Regions from separate parts of the Clostridiisalibacter paucivorans DSM 22131 genome, predicted to be linked through region 1. Evidence: riboswitches for the same ligand, from Rfam matches in the RefSeq annotation. Region 1 holds a riboswitch; each other region holds the start of a gene.
What was found. A riboswitch is a leader RNA that binds a small molecule or an ion and turns the genes downstream of it on or off. The one in region 1 is predicted to bind cobalamin.
Positions count from the first base shown of each region.

Region 2: another riboswitch for cobalamin. It lies ahead of Q326_RS0102825 (ribonucleoside triphosphate reductase); the one in region 1 lies ahead of cobT (nicotinate-nucleotide--dimethylbenzimidazole phosphoribosyltransferase).
Region 3: another riboswitch for cobalamin. It lies ahead of Q326_RS0100760 (class I SAM-dependent methyltransferase); the one in region 1 lies ahead of cobT (nicotinate-nucleotide--dimethylbenzimidazole phosphoribosyltransferase).

Region 1 is NZ_JHVL01000018.1:23,697-29,114, forward strand. Features, by position in the region: gene Q326_RS0107380 (G5 domain-containing protein) at 1-321, shown strand, start outside; gene Q326_RS0107385 (DUF2225 domain-containing protein) at 331-1,011, shown strand; gene Q326_RS0107390 (methylated-DNA--[protein]-cysteine S-methyltransferase) at 1,011-1,541, shown strand; gene Q326_RS16970 (esterase/lipase family protein) at 1,742-3,037, shown strand; gene cobT (nicotinate-nucleotide--dimethylbenzimidazole phosphoribosyltransferase) at 3,064-4,110, opposite strand; cobalamin riboswitch at 4,210-4,398, opposite strand; gene Q326_RS0107405 (glutamate-5-semialdehyde dehydrogenase) at 4,408-5,418, opposite strand, start outside.
Region 2 is NZ_JHVL01000004.1:68,897-74,314, forward strand. Features, by position in the region: gene Q326_RS0102815 (RNA/DNA-binding domain-containing protein) at 1-1,152, opposite strand; gene Q326_RS0102820 (anaerobic ribonucleoside-triphosphate reductase activating protein) at 1,377-2,063, opposite strand; gene Q326_RS0102825 (ribonucleoside triphosphate reductase) at 2,080-4,167, opposite strand; cobalamin riboswitch at 4,278-4,467, opposite strand; gene Q326_RS0102830 (TRAP transporter large permease) at 4,542-5,418, opposite strand, start outside.
Region 3 is NZ_JHVL01000001.1:163,110-168,527, forward strand. Features, by position in the region: gene Q326_RS0100750 (ABC transporter permease) at 1-262, opposite strand, end outside; gene Q326_RS0100755 (ABC transporter substrate-binding protein) at 273-1,835, opposite strand; gene Q326_RS0100760 (class I SAM-dependent methyltransferase) at 1,837-2,637, opposite strand; cobalamin riboswitch at 2,763-2,953, opposite strand; gene Q326_RS0100765 (peroxiredoxin) at 3,051-3,716, opposite strand; gene Q326_RS0100770 (sodium ion-translocating decarboxylase subunit beta) at 3,993-4,238, opposite strand; gene Q326_RS0100775 (flavodoxin domain-containing protein) at 4,270-4,812, opposite strand; gene Q326_RS0100780 (hypothetical protein) at 4,833-5,384, opposite strand; gene Q326_RS0100785 (hypothetical protein) at 5,386-5,418, opposite strand, start outside.

The DNA.
Region 1 (5,418 bases):
TTGCCTGAGGCAATATATATTGAAGCAATATCTGAAAAAGGAAAAATGGAGATAAATATATATGGTAATGAAAAACTTAAGAAAGATATAGAGATAGTGCCTAGTGTAGTCCAAAGCATAAAACCAAAGCAAGAGGTTGTTGTTGATCCCAATATGAAAGCAGGGGAAAGGAAAGTAATTCAAAAGGGAAGATGGGGCTATAAAGTAAATACATATAAAATCATAAAACAAGGAAAAGATATACTATCTAAGGAACTTATATCTAAAGATGTATATAAAGGAAGAAAAGAAGTAATAAAAGTAGGTAAAGAACAGGAGTAGGAGGAAAATATGCTAGAAGAATTATATTACAAAACGATAAATTGTCCGGTATGTAAAAATGAATTTAAGACATTAAAAGTAAAAAGGTCAAGGGCTAGGGTAGATAAAATAGATACAGATTTTATGAAATATTATAAAGGAGAAAATCCTATAAAATATAATGTAAATGTATGCCCAAATTGTGGATATTCAGCTATGGATAAGCGGTTCAAATCTATGAATTTTAATGATATAAATATTATAAAAGAAAAAGTTTTTGCACGTTGGAAAGGCAAAAATTATTGTAATGAAAGGACATTAGGTGCGGCGATTGAAGGGTATAAACTTGCGTTATATTGTGGGGAACTATTGAATTATAAAAAATATGAGATTGGAGGTATAACATTAAGGATAGCATGGTTATATAGATTGAAGCATGAAGAAAAGAATGAGAATAGATTTTTAAAATACACTCTAGATTTATATGAAGATGCATACTCTAATGAAGACTTGTCTTATGGTGGAATGGACGAATTAACGGTAGGATATCTAATAGGTGAAATACTGAGACGGTTGGGAGAAAAGAATGAATCTATTAAATGGTTTGGCAATATAGTATCTGATAGGAGAATAAGAAATAACCCCAGATTGGAAAAAATGGCAAGGGAGCAATGGCAGATAACTAAAGGGGAGCTAAAAGGAGCAATCTGATGAATATAAAATATTGGGACGTTAAAACTGTATTAGGTGATATGCTTATTGCATATAATGGAGATGAATTGGTAGCTTTGGAATTAAATAAGAAAAATGAAGACAAGCTATTGGTTTGGCTCAATGATAATTTTAATAAAGTAGAAAAAAAGAAAGAAGACATATATTTTACAGATCAACTGGACCGTTATTTAAAAGGTGAAAAGATAAAATTTACATATCCTATATTCATGCAAGGAACAAAGTTTCAAAAAAATGTTTGGAGTGAACTTTTAAATATACCTTATGGAGAAGTTAGAAGTTATGGATATATTGCTGAAAAAATAGGTAATTCTAAAGCTATGAGGGCAGTAGGGATGGCAAATGGCAAGAACCCCATACCTATAGTAATACCTTGTCATAGAGTTATAGGAAAGGATGGAAAACTTGTAGGATATAGTGGGGGACTGGAATACAAGATTGAACTTTTGGAATTAGAAGGCCATAAAATAAAATATAGTAGAAATGGGATAGCTTATATAGATGGATAGAAGTCTTTTCTTTTAACTATTATTAAAGAGTTAGTAGATAATAGTTAGTAGTAAGTAGTTCAATGATAAAATCTATAGGATTTTTTCATTAACTGCTAACCACTAACTAATAGATACTAACTTTTTTTATAAGTCTCTAAAAGTTTATGTTTTGCATATAGATAATATATACTTTATATTTTTTATTAGGATGTGATTTGATGGGTTATTATAAATATGTAAATAAACCATTAATTTTTATACCAGGTATATTAGGGTCATTGGGAGAAGATATTATACCTGGATATGGGAAATTTGATTTTGGGATTGCAGAATATATTTATAGGCCCTTTATAGAAGGGCTTATAAATATGGGGTATGAAGAGGAAAAGGATTTATATATATGTTTTTATGATTGGAGAAAAGAAAATAGGTATTCTGCAAAGCAATATTTACTGCCCATAATAGAAAAAGCCAAGGAAAGAACAGGAGTAGAAAATGTAGACTTGTTATGTCATAGTATGGGAGGCTTATTGGCTAGGGCATATATACAAAGTGAATTATATATGTATGATATAGATAAAATTATAATGATAGCGACTCCCAATGCAGGGTCTGCTAATGCATATTATTTTTGGGAAGGAGGACAGTTACCTGAAAGTACAGTGGGTGATAATCCATTTTTAAATATGTTGTGGAAAGGATTTGTTTGGTATTTAAAAGCATCGAAAAAAAAGGATGATATGTGTATATTGCACAGTGAATTTCCATCTGTAAAAGAGCTTTTACCATCAGAAGAATATGGAGATTATTTAATATTTAAAGGGGCTAGTACATTTGTGCCTATAAATAGTATGAAATGTAAAAATACATTTTTAAATATATTAAATAGATATAAAGATTTAAGCCATAGCTATGGAGTTTTAACAGATCTAATATGTGGTACAGACAAAAAAACTAATAAATATATACAAGTGAGTAAAAGTAACACCGAGGAGAAATGGTGGGATGGCCAGCCATATAATAATATAAATACTATTTTTGGAGATGGAACTGTGACCATAGAAAGTGCATGTAATATGTGTGGAAGAAAACATTTCTTGGAGAGTGATCATACAGATATATTATATGACAGTTTGCCTATTATTAGAGATATATTGAATAGACCAATTTCACCTTACGCTATTATGACTAATATGAAAAATAGAATATCTCCTTTATATAGCATAATAATAAAGAATGCAAAAAACATAAATATAAAATTAAATAATATAAATATGAATATATGTAATGGAAAAGGAGATATAGAAAGTGAGAAGATATTATTTAAAAAATTAAGCGAAAATGATTATTGGATAATGATAGAAGAAGGTAATATGGAATTTGTTGATATATTTATTGATTATATAGAAAATGAAAAAGGTACAATAGTTGTTTACAAAAAAGAGTTTGAAGGTGTAAAAAAGATATTGGAAAAAACTTCAATCAATTCTTATAAAACAGTATTGTACCACTAATTATAATATTTATGCCATAGTTTTTATTATAATGATATTCCTGCTTCTTCAAATGTTATCATTTCTTTATTCATGAAAGTAGATGACTCTATAATATTAAATGCTAAAACTGCACCAGAACCTTCTCCTAGTCTCATATTCATATGGAGCATAGGTTCTAGGCCCAATATTGTAGAGGCGGCATATCCACTTTTATCTGCAGATGCATGAGATGGGAAAAAGTATTTTAATGATTTAGGAGCTATTTTAGAAGCTATTATAGCAGAGACTGTAGCTATAGTACCATCTATGACTATAGGAACTCTATTTGCGGCACCTGCTAACATTACACCGGTCATACCTGCAATATCTAGTCCACCTACTTTATGGAGAACATCTATGGGATCTAATGGATCAGGATTATTTTTATCAATAGCTTTTTTTATGGCATTGATTTTGGTTGGCAGAGACTCTACAGGGAGATTGGCACCAACTCCTACAATTGTCTTGGGATCTAAGCTAGCCAATACAGATAAAACAGCTGTGCTAGCAGTGGTATTGGCTATCCCCATTTCTCCAGTAGCTAATAAATTTATTCCATTATCTATTTCTTGTTGAGCAATTTCTATCCCTACTTCTATTGCTTTTATGGCCTCGTCTCTAGTCATTGCAGGTCCTTTTGTCATATTGGCAGTACCATACCTTATTTTTTTATTGATAACTTTAGAGGAATCTATATCTCTTATAACACCAATATCTACAGGGATTACCTTAGTATTGTTTTGTTTAGCTAAAGCACATACGCCTGTCACTCCTCTAGCAAAGTTTAATGTCTGTATATAAGTCACTTCTTGGGGAGTAGATGCTACAGACTCTTCAAAAACACCATGATCTGCAGCCATAACTATTACAGCTTTATTATCTACTTTTGGATATAATTTACCTGTAATACCACAAAGCTGTATAAGGATATCTTCTAGTTTACCTAGACTTCCTATAGGTTTTATTAAATTATCTACCCTTTCTCTTGATTTTTTCATCATTTTTGAGTCTAAATCTTTAATATTATTGATAGTTTGATTTAAAAGTTCCATATTTTGACCTCCTCATTTTTTATAAGATATGTTTATAATAAAAAAAGTTCGTGGTGTTTTTGTATAACAAAAACACCACGAACTTTTCCATCATTCGTTAAAAACAAATAACTAAAGGCAGGTCTTCTGGCTCTGGGTCATAATTCTCTTATACCTTCCCATCTTATGAATAAGACAGTGGTTTTAACATAACAGAACTCACCATTACAGCGGTGGGACCGCTGGAGACTTTCACTCCATTCCCTTTTCACCTATAATATCATAGGCACCTATAGTTAAAATTTAATTTCACTTAAATTAAGTAGTTTGTCCTTCACCATATCCTATATATTTGATAGTAGTTAATTGATCTAATCCCATTGGTCCTCTGGTGTGAAGTTTTTGAGTGCTTATGCCTATTTCAGCACCAAATCCATATCTACTTCCATCTGTAAAACGAGTAGATGCATTTACATAGACAGCAGCGGCATCTATTTCTAATAAGAATTTTTGAGAATTAGTGTAGTTATCAGTTATTATAGCTTCTGAATGACCAGTACCATATTGATATATATGATCTATAGCTTGATCTATAGAATCTACCACTTTAACAGCTAGTATGAGATCTAAGTATTCTGTATTCCAATCTTTTTCATTGGCATCAATAACATCAGGAATTATAATTTTAGTTTTTTCACATCCCCGTATCTCTACATCTAAGTTAGTTAGAGAGTGATATATTTTAGGTAAAAAATCCTTTGCCACATCCTTATGAACCAAAAGAGTTTCCATAGTATTACAAACAGCAGGGCGTTGAGTTTTAGCATTTATAACTATTTTTTCTGCCATATCTAGATCTGCATAATTATCTATATATATATGACAGTTACCAACACCAGTTTGTATAACTGGAACTGTTGAATTATTTACCACATTTTGTATAAGTCCAGCGCCACCTCTAGGTATAAGAATATCAATATATTTGTTTAATTTCATCATTTCATTAACTGCTTCTCTGTCAGGGATTTCTAATAATTGAATACATCCCTCGGGAAGGCCTGAAGAAATAGCAGCATCAATTATAATATTAGATAGGGCTATATTGGAATTGATTGCTTCTGACCCACCACGTAAAATAACAACATTTCCTGACTTAAGACATAAGGCAGCAGCATCCACAGTGACATTTGGTCTAGCTTCATAAATCATACCAATAACCCCTAAAGGTACTTTGACTTGTCCTATTTTAAGGTTATTAGGTCTTTTCCACATAGATATTACTTCTCCTATGGGATCTTTAAGGTCGGCAATCTTTCGTAATCCATCAGA
Region 2 (5,418 bases), on a different contig from region 1:
TTATTTTCCTTTATATATTCCAGGAAGTATTACTTTAAAATAGTTTTTCTTTGCAGAACTAATAAACTTAACTTTTCCCCATCCTTCAAAGGCATTTTTAATTCTGTTAAGACCTGTTCCTGTCTTTATAAATCTTCCCTTATCATCTAAAACTAAGATTCTCTGATATAGCCAATTATTTCTTCTAAATGGATTTCTCTCTGAAATCATGTTATTAATTCTATCATTATAAGATACACTACCTGGGTTGCTGATCTCTACAGCACTTCTAGATATATTAACTACTATTTCCCTTTTGTAGTCAAAATAATCTCTATGTATTAGAGCATTAGATAAACATTCATTTAATCCACCCATGGGATAATTATATTTATCTAAAAGTGTAGTTAAAAATTCTGTACTATTATCTAAAATTTCTAGAATATTACCATTAAATTTTTCAGCAATTTCCTCATCCTCTTTTTCATATATAAGTTTTAATCCCGTATGTGGCAAATAAATTTGAGGGTTTTTACAGAATAACAATAATCCACCAACGGTAGGACAGTAATTGTTACTATCTTCATCCATATGTATTATACCTAAATTACTTAATATAAGCTCATCATATTCATGATTAGAAGTTATTTTCTCTATATATTTTTCTATGGTAGTTTTATCTAGTACATCTATACCTACATTATATACAGGTATTAACTCATTATTTATAACCCCTGATTTTTGAAACATATTTGCAATCTCATCTCTTCTGGCCACATCTGTAGTTGACCCTCGCCTTATATAAAATGCCCCTGTTTGAAGCATCTGATGAGGTTTTTTTCTACTTCTAAAGATAGTAATAACAGAAACCGTCTTTTCTTCTATATTAAAAAATTCTACTCTTATATTTACAGGTGGATCACATCTAGAGCCTATTATTTGCTGTATTCTTTCCTCATTTATATTATTGGAATCTATCCCTACTATATCTTTAGTTTTGTCCTTTACTCCTATTATAAGATGTCCCCTCCCCCCTTGGCTATTAGCTATGGCAATTACATCCTTTACCAACTCTTTTTTATCCGATTCTGTTTCTAAGTCTAGCATCTCTTTATAATCCAATTTAGGTCCTTCCCCTTTGTTCAATAAAAGCTCTAATTTGCTTAAATCCAAATTAAATCCCCCTCATATCCATATGTTTTTTATCAAATCCTACTAACATAGCTAATACTAGTTTCTTTATCTGGCTTTATGAAAACATTTTATATAATTATACACCTTTTATTTCTTTTATATGCCCTTTATAATTATTACATTTCATTTACCTATATTATACCCTCTATTTATTAAAGAAATTATATAAAAAAGACCTCGAACAAAGTCAAGGCCTTTTTTTATCACTTTCTAATTATAATTTCATCACAATATTCTCCCATACTTCTTTTAACTTCGTTTATTATATTATCTTTAAATGGAGTTAAAACTCCCTTTCCTATTATAACAGAATCCCCATCTCTAAAATTTTGTATGGCATATCTCTTAGAACCACTTAACATCTTACCTATATCTATTAAATCCTGCTGAGTCAATAATTCATTACAAACAGTAGTCCTAAATTCATAATCTATATCACTATTTTTTATTATATCAATGCTTTTATATATGGGTTTTATATCTAAATCTACATTAACTACATCTTTATATTTATCTAACGGTGCCTTTATATCCATCGCTATATAATCTAAAAGCTCTTCATCTAAAAGTGTATTTAATAGTTCATAGTTGGTACCATTGGTATCTAATTTTACTAAAAAGCCCTTTTCTTTAATCTTTTTTATAAAACTATAAAGCCCTTGATGTAGTGTAGGTTCTCCTCCAGAAATACATAGAGCATTTATATATTTGTTTCTTTTTTCTAGATACGATATTATAAACTTTTCTGATATTTCTTCACCAGTATTGTATACTAAATGGGAATTATGACAATATGAACACCTAAAATTACATCCTGCTGTAAATACTACCGTAGAAATCTTATCTGGATAATCTATAAATGATGACTTCTGCATCCCTTTAAATATCAAATATCTCAACTCCCTATTACAAAGCTTTACTTATTTCAAATTCTAATCTATCTTTATATTCTTCTCTCTTTCCTTTATTCCAAGACTGTACAGGCCTGTGAAATCCTACAACTCTAGTCCACACTTCAGTTTCATTTCCACATTTAGGACATGTAAAATGCTCTCCTTTTATATATCCATGTTCACTACAAATACTATAAGTAGGAGTAACTGTAAAATATGGAATCCTACTATTTTCAAAAGCTTTTTTTATCAAATTTTTAGTAGCCTCAATACTGTGTATCTCTTCTCCAATAAATCCATGGAATACTGTTCCCCCTGTATATAATGTTTGTAATCTCTCTTGTAATTCTAATGCCTCAAAAACATCTTTAGTATGGTCCACTGGTAATTGGGTAGAATTAGTATAATATGGCTCATCATCTCCTTGCGTGACTATATTCGGATACATTCTTTTATCCATCCTAGCAAATCTATATGCAGCACCTTCAGCAGGTGATGCCTCTAAATTCCAAAGACTACCAGTCTCTTCTTGAAATATTTGTATTACTCTATTCATAAATTCCATTATATCTATAGCAAATTCTTGTCCTTCTTCACTAGTTATATCTTTGCTTAAAAAATTTAAGCAAGCTTCATTCATTCCATTTAATCCTATGGTACTAAAATGATTTTTAAAGTACTCACCATGGGCATCCTTTATCCCTTGAAGATAGTATTTAGAATATGGATACAACCCAACTTCCATATACCTTTCTAATACTTTTCTTTTGGATTCGCATATAGTCTTTGCCTTTTCCATAAGCATCTTTACTTTTCTTTTAAATTCTTCTTTAGTATTAGATAAATACCCTATTCTAGCCATATTTAATGTCACCACATTTATAGACCCTGTAAGAGGATTTGCTCCAAATAAGCCACCACCTCTTTTTCTCAATTCTCTATTATCTAATCTAAGTCTACAACACATGCTTCTAACATCTTCAGGCGAAAGATCACTATTTATAAAATTAGCAAAATATGGTGTCCCATATTTTCTAGTCATCTCCATTATTATATTTGATATTTCAGAATCCCAAGGAAAATCTCTAGTTATATTTATAGTGGGTATTGGAAAACTAAAGCATCTTCCAGCACCATCTCCCTCTATCATAACTTCACAGTATGCCCTATTGAACATATCCATCTCTTCTTGAAATTCCCCATATGTTTCCTCTTTTCTTTTTCCACCTATAATTACAGGTACATTTTTAAGCATTGGATGGGGAGCAATATCTAATGTTATATTTGTAAAAGGTGTTTGAAATCCTACTCTAGTAGGTATATTAAGATTAAATATAAATCCTTGAACCGCATCCTTAACCTCATTATATGAAAGCCCATCATATCTAATAAATGGAGCTACATATGTATCCAAAGAACTTATGGCCTGTGCTCCAGCCGCCTCTCCTTGAAGTGTATATAACCAATTCACTATTTGTCCCAACAATGACCTAAAGTGTTTAGCTGGTTTTGATTCTATCTTTCCATTAGCTCCTTTAAACCCATTTATTAAAAGTCCTTCTAAATCCCATCCACAACAATATGGAGCCAATAGGCCTAAATCATGTATATGTAGATCTCCATTTGTATGGGCATCCCTAAGTTTTTTTGTATATATCTTTTGCAACCAATACTTTTTTGTCACAGCTTCAACTATATGATTATTAAGTCCCTGTAAACTAAAACCCATATTGGCATTTTCTTTTATTCTCCAATCATCTAAAGAGACATAATCATCTACCATCCTTTCTCCATCCATCAAAAGATTTTCAACTTCTCTGATTTCTTCATGTCTATTCCTATAGAGTATATATGCTTTAGCTGTCCTCGCATGTCCCTCTTCTATAAGTACCTTTTCTACTATATCTTGAATATCTTCAACAGTAGGTACTCCAGCTCCAAAGGCTTCTTCAGATATTTGTACTACCATATTAGCCAAATCTCTAGCCTTTTTTCTATCACTACCTCCAACAGATTTAGCTGCTTTAAAAATAGCATTTTCTATTTTCAATGGATCAAAATCTACTATACTACCATCCCTTTTTTGTACTTTTTTAGCCATAAAATCTCCTCCAAATTATATAAAATAAAAAAAACCGGCAGAGTTCCGCCGGAATGTACCATTAAAATGGCCATAACAATCCCATATTAAATTAGCCTTCCCTCCGAAGAATCTTATCTCTTTTTTAGGCAGGTCTCCTGACTTAAGCATCATCCTACACTTTAACCTTCCCATGATAATACATAGTGGTATATAAAAGTTTCGTCAGCAATTACAGTAGCGGGGGCTGTAGAGGTTTTTCACCTCTTTCCCTTTTAATTTTTACTATTGTAAATCAAAACCTAAAAAAGCTTGTTATCTTTTTCTATAATTATAGCAAAAAAAATCTACAATAACAACATACTTAAATAACAATATTATAAAAATAGTGTTATTTACATTAACCCTGGAACAAGCATAGGAATATAAAGCAATAGTAGTAAAACCACTACTAATCCTATAAGATAAGGTATGATTGCCTTTGTTATTTCTTCTAGTGAAAGATTTGTTATTGATGAAGCTACATAAAGATTAATTGCTACTGGTGGAGTTATCATGCCTATTGCTAATCCAACAACCATAACTAATCCAAAGTGTACTAAACTTATATCTAGCTGATTTATTAATGGCAAAAATACAGGTGTTAATATTATAAGGGCTGATGCTGTCTCCATAAATACTCCAGTTATTAATATTATCATAGTTATTAGTAGCATTATAATATATCTATTGGTAGACAATGATAATACGCCATTAGCTATAATAGTAGGAATATTCCAATTAGCCAATATCCAACTCAATATAGATGAAGTAGCTATTATAAACATTATCACAGCCATAGTCATAGCTGATTTACAAATAATTCCATATAAATCCTTCAATTTCATATCTTTATATATAAATAAAGATACTATTAACGCGTAGTTCACTGCAATAACCGCTGCCTCCGATGGGGTGAAGAATCCTGAAAAAATACCTCCTAAAATTATCACAGGTGTCATAATTCCCCATATAGCATCTTTGAAAGTTCTAAATATATTTCTCGGTGAAAACTTAGCTCCTTTAGGATAATTTCTTTTATATGCTTGCACTATAGCAATTCCTATTAGCATTATTCCCATCATAACTCCAGGTATAAACCCATTTAAAAACAATTTAGCTACTGATTGATCGGATATTACTGCATATAATATCATAGGCACAGAAGGTGGTATCACTACTCCAATAGTTCCACTAGCTGCTATTAAAGCCGCTGAAGAAGCCTCATCATAA
Region 3 (5,418 bases), on a different contig from region 1:
TATAATAAATGCTATATCCAATATTGCCTCTAAACATATTTACTATATAGTTTTTATATTGTTCTCTCAATGGTTTGTCTAATCTATAATAAGACTTATACATATCTATCTGTTCCTGTGTATATGTATAGTTTACGCTCCCTTCCTCAGACGAGAGAAAGGTAAAGGGGTCCCCAGGCATTAACCTGGGGATGAAAAAGTTTAATGTTATTATAACTAAGAATGTAATTGCATACTCTACAATCTTTTTTGAAATCTTCATTATTTCCAACTCATTCCATTTCTAAATAAGATATTTTATTATGGGTTACTTCATGGTGGTTAAATACATGCTTCCAATTATCATATTTTGCTGGCCTAAATACAGTATATGTTGCAGTATTGTACAGTGGTATTTGAGGAACTTCCTCTGCTATGACCTCTTGAAGTTGATAAATTATATCTCTTCTATCATCTGAATTGAGTTCCAATAATTGTGACTTGCATAATTCATTTATCTTATCATTATTATATCCTGGGATTCCTCCAATAAATGTAGATTTTGTATCATCTTTTCCATAGGCATATTGCTCCCTTAATATATCTGCATCATTTCCCCAACCCCCATGGCCAATAAGTACCATTTCATAATCTCCATTTTTTACTGCAGCATCTCTAGATTTTTTATCTATACTCTTTATCTCTAAATCAATGCCCACTTTTTCAAGACTTAATTTGATTAGTTCTCCAATTCTAACTTCCTTATTATCATTACCAGTTAATAATGTGAATTTGTATTCTTTATTTTCTAATAGCTGTTTAGACTTATCTAAATCAAACCCATATTGCTTAATATTTTTATTATACCAGATATGATCTACTGGCAAATAACCTGCACTGGCAGGCTTAGCAGCTCCCCTTGCAACCTTTTCTATGAGTTCACCTTTATCTATACCGTAGGCCATAGCCTGTCTTAAATTTTTGTTTTTAAGTTCGGATCTCTTTTCCATATTAAACATAATTCTATATCCCCAAAATGCAGGGTCATTTATAACTTTATATTGGGAATCATTTTTATATTTATTTAATATATCAGGTGTAACTTCTGTTATATCTATATCTCTCTTTTCAAAGGCCAATATAGTATCACTCACAGGCACAAATTGAATTATATCTGCCTTCTGTTTAGGTCCCCAATAATCATTAAATGCTTCAAATTTATATGCACCTTGCTCCTTGCTATATTCTTTAAGTATATACGGTCCACATCCTATAACTGCCTCAGGACCATTGAATTTTTTAGGGTCTTCTACATCTTTCCATATATGTTTAGGTATAATCCTTGCTGCTCCAAATCTATTCAACAAAGTTGCATTGGGTTCATTTACATTTATGCTAATATTGTGTTCATCTATTACATTTATCTCGTTTATAAAATTGTCCTTACTTATATTTAATTCATCTGAGACTGGTGGATATTCAGCGTAGTATTCAAAGGAAAACTTTACATCCTCTGCTGTCATAGGCTGACCATCCTGCCATTTAACTCCTTCTCTCAATTTAAAGGTGTATGTTTTTCCATCTTCACTTACTTTCCAGTCTTCAGCAAGCCAAGGTATAAAGCCTTCTTCTCCTCGCTCTAATAAACTGTCAAATATAAGTCTCATCTTATATGCACCAGGACCCCTAGAATAATGGGCATAAGGACTAGGATATCCCCAATCTCCCCCTTCAAGATTCAATACTACTTCTTCATTATTATTCCCATCTACATTGGTTACTTCTCCATTGCCACATCCCGAGAGAATCATCATAAATGCCATTGTCAAAATCATTAGTTTATATATTTTCTTCATTTTACACCCTCCATATCATCCAACCTATTTTGGCTTTAGTATTTTCTACTATAATACCATCTTTGGATATACTATTTAAATAATTTTTTATGTCATATACTATCTGAGGTTCTTCTTTAATATGTACAGTATACACATTTATCGCATCTTCTAATCTCCTCTTATTTTCCCATTGCACATCCCTATAATATATCTCAGGGTATATACCCAATTGCCATAATATATTAAATGCACAGTACATCTTAATTCCCCAATTATTAATATATTTGCCTTTAGAGGATAATCTATTTATAGTATCCCTTACCTCGTCCTCTCTAGTCACAAAACCACTTAAAAAACAATATCCTTTACTAGCTTCATTCATCTTTACTAAAGTATCCTTACTATCTATTGCTGGAGACATAGATGCAAATACAAGGTCAAATCTATTATTCCATGCCCTTTGATTTAAATCTATATGCTGCCACGGTACTGCATCAAAGGAAATATTCCTTATATTTAATTTTTCTGCATTCTCTCTAGCATACTTAATCATATTGGGAGATATATCTATACCTGTTACATATTTTGACTTTTTCGAAAATTCTACGCTATATTTACCAGGCCCACAACCTATATCTAATATCTCTGATGATTTATTGACTATATTTTTAGATAACAAGAACTCTATTACCTCATCCATTCTAGCATTTTTATCCTTGCCATTAAATTCCTTTGCCCTTAAATCCCATACATCTTTAGTAGCTGATAAATTCATATTTGAAGATTCTCGCCACATATCATCAAAAGTTTTTATATCCACTTTACCCACTCCTTTTTAGATAAGAATAAAACTAAAAGACACCTCAATAAAACAGTTAAGAGGTGTCTCACATTTCAAAAATCATTAAAACGTAATAAAACATACCCCCCTATCTTCCGTAGAGTTCCTGGCACATGATATAGGCAGGTCTTCTGACTTAAGAATCATAGTTTTTCCATACCTTCCCGAAGATCAGTGGTAATAACTTGGAAAAACTCCTCTAATACAGCGGCGGGACCGTGCAGGCATCTCACCTGTCTTCCCTTTTCATAGATATCTTAAAAATAATATCTAAACCTATACCCATTTATTAACTTATCGTTAAATTAATAATATATTATGGGCATATGTATGTCAAGAGCAATTAGAAAAGGGATATTTCACTATGAAATATCCCTTAGTTTTTATATCACTTATTTTAAATCCTTATAGCAGAACCACCAGTCTAAACACTCTATCTCTCCAGACTCTGCCTTTTTAAGTCTTTCCTCTACTAATTCTTCAGTACCAGCAGGAGGTATTATTACCTTTTCCCCTATCAATGGGTTATTTGGCCAATTTTCAGGTACTGCTACTCCATTATTATCCGATGTCTGTAATGCCTTTACTGCTCTTAAAACTTCGTCTACACTTCTTCCTATCTCTTGTGGATAATACATCATAAGCCTTAAAATTCCTTTATCGTCTACTATAAATACTGCCCTTACAGTATTAGTTCCCTTGCTCTCATGTAACATACCTAATTTATTAGAAACTCTACCCAATTCATCTGCTATAACAGGGAATGGTACCTTTACATCTGTTTTTTCATTAATCCATTGTACCCATTTTATATGAGAAAATACTTGGTCTACAGATAATCCTATAAGCTCTGTATTTAATTTCTTGAATTCATCTGCTTTCTTAGCAAAGCTTACAAATTCAGTAGTACAAACTGGAGTAAAGTCCCCTGGATGACTAAATAATACAAACCATTTCCCTTTATAATCTTCTGGTAATTTCTTTACTCCATGGGTAGTATTGACCTCCATTTCTGGAAATGCATCTCCTAATAATGGTAATTTGTTTTGTTTTTCCACAAAAATCTCCTCCTTATATTTTATAAATAATATATTTTAATCTAATTCATATTAGACATATGTAATTTGTAATTATTCTTAATTTGTAATGATTACATTTTTAATTATAGTTCAATTATTTTCCTTTGTCAAGTGTTATTGATAATATTTATCAAAATTATTTTTTAAAAAAAATAGTTAGTAGTAAGTAGTTTAATGATGAAATCCATAGGATTTCTACCATCAACTACTAACCACTAACTATTACCTACTGACTCATTATATACTTTCTTAAATTCAAAACCTATGTCTCATATATCTATACAAAAATACTATAGCTATAGATATTAAGACTAATATTACAATAAAATTCGTATTATTACTAGTTGTTAAAAATATAGCTGTGGGACCATCAGCTCCCCCTATTATGTCTACACTAGCACGAGTAGTCATATATGTTGATATCAAATTGGCAATTATAATACACAAAAATAAGAATAATAGACATTTTATAAAATTATTTATATTCAATAATTTTTTCATATATACTTATCTCCTTAGACCTTTCACGTTTTTATTTATTAAGGCCTTTAATATACATAATCAATGGCTCTATTGCATCTATATTTGTAAAATCAACCTTCTTTCCATATGATTCTAACATATCTTTATCATCTTTAGACATTTCATCAGGTTTTTTCTTAGAAACTATTTTTTTAAGCATTGCCATCATAGCCTTATGGGTAAAACTTAGATTCTTATAATCAATTCCACCCCGAAAGTGAAAAAACTTTATTCTTTCTGCCATTCCATTTGAGAAATTCTTTTCAATAATTGGCTTAAAGATATCTATATCGTCTGTAGATGCAAGACCCACTGTAAAAACAATGATATTTTTATCCTTCAGTCTCTCAAAATTTTTAGTTATAATAGATACTCCATTAATCCCACTGGCATAAAGTCCGCCCCCAAAAATTACTGTATTATATAGTAATAAATCTTTAATTTCAACCTCTGAAACCTCAAGCAGATCTCCATGGGATTCATTAGCTATCCACTGTGCATATTTTTTTGTGCTACCATATTTGGATTTATATATAATTGCAATTTTGTTCATATACATCCCCCTTAAATCTTTTATCCTTTTTTTAAATCTTTATCAAATGTATTTCTAAAACCATAGGTCATCACCATCAGATATATCCTCAACACAATAAATATAATACCTACTAAAATATGCAAATATGTTATGTTGAACATAAGTGTAAAGTTCAATAATATAAGATTAGTTATTGAAACTACAGTATAAAATCTCAGCTTTTTTATACACTCATTAGCCCATTCTTCATAATCGTTATTGTTAAAATATTCTATAGAACCCTCAATATATTTATAAAACATAATTACTTCCATTACAGTATAAAACACTATTAATAATTGACTAAATATAGAAAATCTCATTGCTTGAATGGATAAAAAAAATCCAATAAAGGTTCCAATGACTGTCATTATTCCAAAAATTTTAGCCCTATTAAATGATTCTATATGGGTATGTCTGTATAAAGAACCCATTCCACTTAATATAATCATAAACCCTATAAACCCTGGTAATATCTTTATCATTCCTAATTTTATATTGAATGTTGCAATAAATATCCCCCAAAATATTTTATTATATCCATTATACATATTAGATTGCCCCCCTTGCCCTCAAATAGTTAAA